2 regions of the Faecalicatena fissicatena genome follow, and region 1 is predicted to be linked to the other one. Evidence: riboswitches for the same ligand, from Rfam matches in the RefSeq annotation. Region 1 holds a riboswitch; the other holds the start of a gene.
What was found. A riboswitch is a leader RNA that binds a small molecule or an ion and turns the genes downstream of it on or off. The one in region 1 is predicted to bind thiamine pyrophosphate.

Region 1 (4,210 bases):
AGGGACCTGACGCCCAAAAGTCACGACATCGATGTGGAGGACATTGCGTTCTCCTACGATAAGAGGCCCATCATCGACGGGATCACGGTTCACATCCCGGAGCGGACCACCACAGCTATTGTGGGGCCCAGCGGAGGAGGAAAGACCACCCTGTGCCATCTCATCTCCCGGTTCTGGGATGTGGATCAGGGCTGCGTGCGGCTGGGAGGCGTGGATGTGCGGGATTACAGCATGGACAGCCTGATGAAAAATTTCAGCTTTGTGTTCCAGAACGTGTACCTGTTCCAGGACACGGTCGCCAACAACATCCGCTTCGGTCAGGAGGAGGCGCCCATGGAGAAGGTGGTGGAGGCCGCCAAAAAGGCCTGCTGTCACGAATTTATCATGGCTTTGCCTGAGGGCTATGACACGGTTATCGGCGAGGGCGGGGCTTCCCTGTCCGGGGGAGAGAAGCAGCGTCTGTCCGTCGCCCGGGCCATGATGAAGGACGCCCCGGTCATCATCCTGGATGAGGCCACGGCAAATGTGGACCCGGAGAATGAGAAGGAGCTGGTGGAGGCCATCGACGCTCTGACAAAGGAGAAGACCATCCTCATGATCGCCCACCGGCTGAAGACAGTCCGCCATGCAGACCAGATCCTTGTGGTGGATAAAGGGAAAATTGTCCAGAGAGGGCGTCATGAGGAGCTGATGCAGGAGGAGGGCATTTATCGGAGGTTTGTGAACGCCAGGGAGACGGCGGCGGGCTGGAAGCTGTGACGCCGGGACACTGGGGAGAGAGCGGCCGGCGCAAGGACAGCTGCTTATAGGTCTGCTTATCGGAGTTTTCTTTTTAGACTTGTCATGGTATGGAATTGTGCTATAATGACCTGGGCTGTTATGCCCTGTATGAGAATGATGAGTATGAGAGGAAAAGAAAAATGAGTGTGCAGGATAACATTGTCTTTATACTGGAGATCATCGGCACGGTGGCCTTTGCGGTCTCCGGCGCGCTGGTGGGCATCCGCAAATCTATGGATATATTTGGCGTGTGCGTGCTGGGAGTGGTCACCGCCGTGGGCGGAGGAGCTATTCGGGACGTGGTGGTAGGGATCATTCCTCCCAATGTGTTTCGGGATCCGGTCTACGCGACGGTGGCGGTCCTTGTGTCCTGCCTTGTATTCGGGGTGGCGTATTTTCGCAGCTTTCGCTCCAGCGGCAGGCTGGGAAAGCTGTACGACGGAGCCATGCTCCTGATGGACGCGGTGGGGCTGGGAATTTTTACTGTGGTGGGTGTCAACGCAGGCATCCAGCAGGGGCACGGGGACAATACATTCCTTCTGATCTTCACCGGCACAGTGACCGGCGTGGGAGGGGGACTTCTCCGGGACATCATGGCAGGGGTCCCGCCCTACATATTTGTCCGCCACATCTATGCCTGCGCTTCCATAGCCGGAGCCGTGGCCTGCACGCTTCTCTACAGGACGACCGGGATCACGACGGCCATGTTCGCCGGAGTGCTGCTTGTCCTGGGGATCCGGTGTCTGGCCTCCCACTACCGGTGGAACCTTCCCAGGGTCAGGATGGAGGAGCAGGTAACAAAATAGAGAACCGAAAATCCTTGCAAATGACCTCCGGCAGGTCTATAATGACAAGTGATCAGATACAGTTGAATAAGCGTGTCACGGGGAGCTGGCCGTTAGCCGGCTGAGAGGAGGCTGTTATCGTCTCGACCCGCAACCTGATTTGGATAATGCCAACGTAGGGATGTGTATTCGTGTGTGAAATGGAGATGCCCTCGTGCATCTCTTTTTGTTTGATAGAAAACCTTGTTTCTGTCAAACAAAACACTCCGTGGGATGCGCACTCGCGCAAAGCAGAAAATAGTCGCTAAAGCGACTGCGCTCGGCGCGAAAGTTCCGCAAGCGGAACTCTTATTTCACAGCAAAGCTTTCCACTGGATCTGAGGACATAGAGAAAGGAGCTGTGTATTGATGAAACAAAATACAGCAACGAAAAAGCTGGTGCTGGCGGGAGTTCTCACAGCCCTGGCCGTGGTGGGGAGTCTGATCAGTTTTCCCATAGCGGGCAGCAAATGCGCTCCGGTACAGCACATGGTCAACATTCTGGCCGCGGTTACGCTGGGACCCGGCTGGGGCGTGGGGATTGCGTTTACGGCAAGCCTTCTGCGCAATATCCTGGGGATCGGAAGCCTTCTGGCATTTCCCGGCAGCATGGTGGGAGCCCTCTGCTGCGGACTGGTCTATGCGGCCTGTAAGAAGCTGGCCCCGACCTGCGTGGCAGAGGCCCTTGGGACAGGCATCCTGGGCGGACTTTGCGCCTACCCGGCAGCCAAACTTCTGATGGGGATGGAGCCTGCGGGACTTTTCGTGTACGTTGTCCCGTTCCTCGTGTCTACAGTGGCGGGGAGCATACTGGCCTTTATCCTGATCACAGTGCTGGAGAAGGGCGGCGTGATGAGCCAGCTGCGGGCAGCAGGGTAAATGTGTTTATCGGAGGGCGTGCCCTCTGAAAAAGCGGCAGATTGGGGACACCACCTTCTGCCGCTATAGAAAAATCTGGTTGTACTGCAAAGGAGGAAATACAGCCATGATGATCACCGCGTTATACAGAGGTGAAGGCGTCGGCATCCGGACGGGGAGAAGGGAATTTTGCGTTCCTTTGTCCTGCGTTTTCCATGGCCGGCGTCGGAGAAAACAGGACAAATACAAATGGAGGTAGGAGAAATGGAAGCTTACACAACACAGATGGATGCGGCCCGCAAGGGCATTGTGACACCCCAGATCAAAAGGGTGGCAGAGAAGGAGAAGATGCCGGTAGAAAAGCTCATGCAGCTGGTGGCGGAAGGGAAGGTTGCGATCTGCGCCAACAAGCGCCACACCTGCCTGGATCCGGAGGGCGTGGGCAGCATGCTCCGCACAAAGATTAATGTAAACCTAGGGGTGTCCAGGGACTGCAAGGACTATGACATCGAGATGCAGAAGGTGATGAGCGCTGTCAATCTGGGGGCGGAGGCCATCATGGATCTCTCCAGCCACGGAAACACCCAGCCCTTCCGGCAGAAGCTGACAAGCGAGTGCCCGGTTATGATCGGGACAGTGCCGGTATATGACAGTGTGATTCATTATCAGAGGGATCTGGCCACTCTGACGGCCAAGGATTTCATTGATGTGATTCGTCTCCACGCGGAGGACGGAGTGGATTTTGTGACGCTCCACTGTGGCATTACCCGCAAGACCATTGAGCAGATCCGGAAGCACAAGAGAAAAATGAACATTGTGAGCCGGGGAGGAAGCCTGGTGTTTGCCTGGATGAGCATGACCGGGGAGGAGAACCCCTTTTATGAGTATTTTGACGAGATTTTGGACATCTGCGAGGAGTATGATGTGACCATCTCCCTGGGAGACGCCTGCCGTCCCGGCTGTCTGGCCGACGCCACAGACGTGTGCCAGATCGAGGAGCTGGTCCGCTTAGGCGAGCTGACCAAGCGGGCCTGGGACCACAATGTGCAGGTCATGGTAGAGGGACCGGGACATGTGCCCCTTGACCAGGTGGCTGCCAACATGGAAGTGCAGAAGAGCATCTGCATGGGCGCCCCCTTCTATGTACTTGGACCTCTCGTCACAGATATCGCGCCGGGCTACGATCACATCACAGCAGCCATCGGCGGCGCGGTGGCTGCCATGAGCGGCGCTGCCTTCCTGTGCTATGTGACGCCGGCAGAGCATCTGGCCCTTCCCAATGTGGATGACGTGAAGCAGGGCATCATCGCCTCCAAGATCGCGGCTCACGCGGCGGACATCGCCAAGGGTATCCCGGGTGCGAGAGATATAGACGACCGTATGGCCGAGGCGAGACAGAAGCTGGACTGGGATGCCCAGTTTGCATGTGCCCTTGATCCGGAGACAGCAAAAGCGATCCGGGACAGCAGGAGCCCGGAGGACGACCACAGCGACACATGCAGCATGTGCGGTAAATTCTGCGCGGTGCGCAGCATGAACAAAGCTCTGGCAGGGGAGTACATTGATATCCTCTAGGACAGGGGGTGCCTCTTTTTACGCTATCTGTCTGACTGGATCAGCTCTTCCAGGGAGCCGAAGGAGTAGCCCATGTCCTCCCATTTTCCCAGAAGCTCATCCATGATCTCCCCGTTGGTGGAGGAGGTGCTGTGGAGGAGGACGATGGCGCCCGGGTGGATGCGGCCAAGCAG
Region 2 (4,210 bases), on a different contig from region 1:
CTACGAGGAATGGCTGGCGCTTGGGATCAGACCGGAGTTTTCCATTCCTGAGGAGGAAATCTGTGTGGAGGCAGACCCCCGTGCCCTCAGGCGGGTCATCCAGAATCTCATTAAGAACGGGATGGACCACGGCGAGAAGAAGATCCGCATTGCGCTCAAGAGGCAGGGGAACAGGGCTGTCATGACCTTTGCCAACCAGGTGTCCTGTCCGGACAAGATTGATACAGAGCATGTGTTTGACAGGTTCTACAAGGCAGATGAGGCAAGGAGCCGGACCTCCACGGGGCTGGGCCTCTCCATTGCCAGAGAGCTGGCCCGCAGGATGGAGGGAGATATCGCCGCCCGTATGGAGGAAGACTGGTTTGTGGCTGAGGTGCAGCTTGCGGCGCTGCCATGTGGAGCAAAGGGGTATACAGAGGACGTGTGAAAAGAAAATAAAAAAGGGCTTGACTTTTCTGCGTATCTCTGTATAATTTATTTCATAAATACTTTAGCACTATAAAGTGTAGAAGTTTTAAGCGATAAAGCGACAGGAGGAAAAGGACATGAAGTTAAAAAAGGTAACAGCAATCTTACTGACAGCAGTCATGACAGCCGCACTTGCAGCCTGCGGAAGCAGCTCAGGAGACAGCTCTGGAAGCAGCGGAGATGACGCAGGCGGAAGCGGTACATATACTATAGGAATCTGCCAGCAGATGGAGCATGCGGCTCTGGATGCGGCCACGGAAGGGTTTCAGGATGCCTGCCGGGAGCTGTTTGGCGAGGACAATGTAGAGTTTGACGTGCAGAACGCACAGGGAGAGCAGACTATGTGCTCCACCATCGTTAATAATTTTGTTTCTTCTGATGTAGATTTAATTCTTGCCAACGCTACCCTGCCTCTCCAGACAGCAGCCCAGGCGACGTCAGACATCCCGATCCTGGGAACTTCCGTTACTGATTACGGCAGTGCGCTGGGCATCGATGACTGGACAGGAGCCACGGGAGTGAATATTTCAGGAACCAGCGACCTGGCGCCTATCGAGGAGCAGGAGGACATGCTCCTGGAGCTTGTGCCGGACGCCCAGACAGTGGGAATTCTGTACTGCTCCTCCGAATCCAACTCCAAATACCAGGCAGAGCTTTTTGAGGCAGAGCTGGAGGCGGACGGCATTTCCTACAAGGAGTACACAGCGGCAGACTCCAACGAGATTCAGTCTGTGACTCAAAATGCGGTGGAGGACTGTGATGCCATCTACATCCCCACGGACAACACTATGGCGTCCAATACCCAGATCATCAATAACATCTGTCTTCCTGCCAAGGTTCCGGTGATCGCGGGGGAGGAGGGCATCTGCAGCGGCTGCGGCGTGGCTACTCTTTCCATCAGCTACTACGACCTGGGATACCAGACGGGCGAGATGGCCTACAAGATCCTGGAGGAGGGCGCTGACATCTCCACCATGGACGTAGAGACAGCAGCCCAGGTGACGAAAAAGTACAATCCCACGATCTGCGAGGAGCTGGGCATTACTATCCCTGAGGGCTACGAGGCCATAGAAGCCGAGTAGAGGAAGAAAGGCTATTGACTTTTCACGGGAAAATGAGTATATTGGAACATGTAAATTGCATATGGGGAGCTTGTAGACAGGCTGAGAGGAAGTTGTGAACTTCGACCCGGGAACCTGATTTGGATAATGCCAACGTAGGGAGAAAGATGAGAGACTGCGGGAAATGGCATGATGCCATTTCCCTTTTCTTATTCTATAGAGAAATCCTTTCGGCAAAAAGGGGCGGACCTGCCCCGCTTTGTCTGGCAGAAAGGTCAGGAGATTTACAGACAACAAAATACAGCAGGACTATGTGAGTGAACAGGAAATGGATTAAGACGGTTCACGAAGGGGTGCACCACCGCGGGTGTATTCTTTCGTGAACCTTTTTTCTTGGGAAATCTCGGGGAATATCCTGGAAATAGCCGGGAATAGCCCGGGGAATCTCGGAGCAATATCCCGCTTCGGTTCCGGCGCAGCGGCCTGCTTAGGGAGAAAGGAGGAGAGCTTTATGATCACAGCGCGCATAAACGGGCAGGAAGAGATATTTTCGTCTTCTCTTTCTGTCAGCGCATTTCTGGAAGAGAAGGGCTACCGGTCGGACCGGGTGGCCGTGGAAAAAAACGGAGCCATCGTACCAAAAAGAGAGCATGAGAGCTGTCTTATCGATGACGGAGATACACTGGAGGTCGTGAGCTTTGTGGGAGGAGGCTAGAGAAGATGAGGGACATCAGGATCACAGAGGAGGAGATCTCTCAGGCGCTCATTGACCGTCACACGGAGGAGGTTCAGGCCCGGATCCGCGCGGCCCGGGTGGCCGTGGCTGGACTTGGGGGTCTGGGATCCAACATAGCGGTCAGCCTGGCCAGAATCGGAGTGGGGCATCTCCATCTCATTGATTTTGACCGGGTGGATGTGACCAACCTGAACAGGCAGCAGTATTTTGCAGACCAGGTGGGCATGTACAAGACCGAGGCCCTCCGGGAAAATCTGCTGCGTATCAATCCGTGGCTTGAGCTGCGGACCGACTGCCTGCGTGTGACAGAGGAAAACGCGGCAGAGCTGCTGCGGGATGACGCCTATATCTGCGAGGCCTTTGATATTGCGGAGAATAAGGCCATGCTTGCGGGGGAGGTGCTGGAGCATTTCCCGGAGAAATATCTGGTGGCCGCCAGCGGTATGGCCGGATATGGGGACAGCAATGAGATTCGCACAAGACGGGTCACCTCCCATTTTTATCTGTGCGGGGATGAAAAGACCGAGGCGGAGGCAGGGCGGGGCCTTATGGCTCCCAGGGTGGCTCTCTGCGCGGCGCACCAGGCCAATATGGTGCTGCGGCTTATACTGGGAGAGAGGTAGATCACGCCCCTGGCAGACTATAGTAGGAGAAACAGAAGAAAAGAAGACAGAACTGAAGAGAAAGGCGCCGCCTGTTCCGGCGGCAGAAAGGAGAAAAAATGGAGACAAATACAGAAATCAAAAAGGATACGTGGAAGCTGGGAGACCATACATTTACCTCCAGGTTCATCCTGGGGTCAGGCAAGTATTCCCTGGAGTTGATCCAGGCGGCAGTGGAGCACGCGGGGGCTCAGATCGTCACGATGGCCCTGCGGCGGGCAAACGAGGGAGGACTTGCCAACATCCTGGATTACATACCGGAGGGCGTCTCTATCCTGCCCAACACGTCGGGAGCCAGAAATGCCCAGGAGGCGGTGCGCATCGCACGGCTGGCCAGGGAGGTCTGCGGAAGCGATCTTATCAAGATCGAGATCATGCGGGACAGCAAATACCTCCTCCCGGACAACTACGAGACGGTCAAAGCCACGGAAATCCTGGCAAAGGAAGGGTTTACCGTGATGCCCTACATGTATCCGGATCTGAATATGGCAAGGGACATGGCGGACGCGGGTGCTGCCTGCATCATGCCTCTGGGGGCGCCCATCGGGTCCAACAAGGGACTGTGCACCAAGGAATTTATCCAGATCCTTATCGATGAGATCGATCTTCCCATCATTGTGGACGCCGGGATCGGGAAGCCCTCCCAGGCATGCGAGGCCATGGAGATGGGGGCTGCCGCCGTTATGGCTAACACTGCCATCGCCACATCGGGAGACATTGCGGCCATGGCCGGAGCCATGAAGCTGGCCGTGGAGGCGGGCCGCGCCGCTTACCTCGCGGGGATGGGAAGCGTCCGTGCAAAAGGAGGAAGCGCTTCGTCACCCCTTACCGGGTATCTGAGAGATTAACATTGGACGCAGAAGGAGGCTTGCGAAAATGAGCGCAGAAAACCATGTAAATGAAAGCATTTTAAGCGATGAGATCCGGGAGCACCAGAGGAAGAACCGGATCGACCATATGACCTACCTGCCGGACATGGAGGACATTGGCTCGGAGGTGATGGACAAGGTCATCTCCGAGGTGAAAGGATACGACTATGACAGCTACACGGAGGCTGACGTGCGAAGGGCACTGGCAAGGGACAACCGGTCCCTGGAGGATTTCAAGGCCCTCCTCTCCCCGGCGGCCATGCCGCTCCTTGAGGAGATAGCCCAGGCAGCCCAGGCGGAGACGAGGAAGCATTTCGGCAATTCCGTCGCCATGTTCACCCCGGCCTACATTGCAAACTACTGTGAAAATTACTGTATTTACTGCGGCTTTAACTGCCACAACCGTATCAAGAG

Region 2: another riboswitch for thiamine pyrophosphate. It lies ahead of thiS (sulfur carrier protein ThiS); the one in region 1 lies ahead of thiW (energy coupling factor transporter S component ThiW).

The regions. Positions count from the first base shown of each region.
Region 1 is NZ_JACLYY010000014.1:54,049-58,258, forward strand. Features, by position in the region: gene H7U36_RS12840 (ABC transporter ATP-binding protein) at 1-759, shown strand, start outside; gene H7U36_RS12845 (trimeric intracellular cation channel family protein) at 921-1,586, shown strand; TPP riboswitch at 1,655-1,764, shown strand; gene thiW (energy coupling factor transporter S component ThiW) at 1,974-2,483, shown strand; gene thiC (phosphomethylpyrimidine synthase ThiC) at 2,727-4,037, shown strand; gene H7U36_RS12860 (polysaccharide deacetylase family protein) at 4,061-4,210, opposite strand, start outside.
Region 2 is NZ_JACLYY010000013.1:28,852-33,061, forward strand. Features, by position in the region: gene H7U36_RS12280 (sensor histidine kinase) at 1-427, shown strand, start outside; gene H7U36_RS12285 (ABC transporter substrate-binding protein) at 546-1,550, shown strand; TPP riboswitch at 1,603-1,709, shown strand; gene thiS (sulfur carrier protein ThiS) at 2,041-2,244, shown strand; gene thiF (sulfur carrier protein ThiS adenylyltransferase ThiF) at 2,250-2,888, shown strand; gene H7U36_RS12300 (thiazole synthase) at 2,987-3,775, shown strand; gene thiH (2-iminoacetate synthase ThiH) at 3,804-4,210, shown strand, end outside.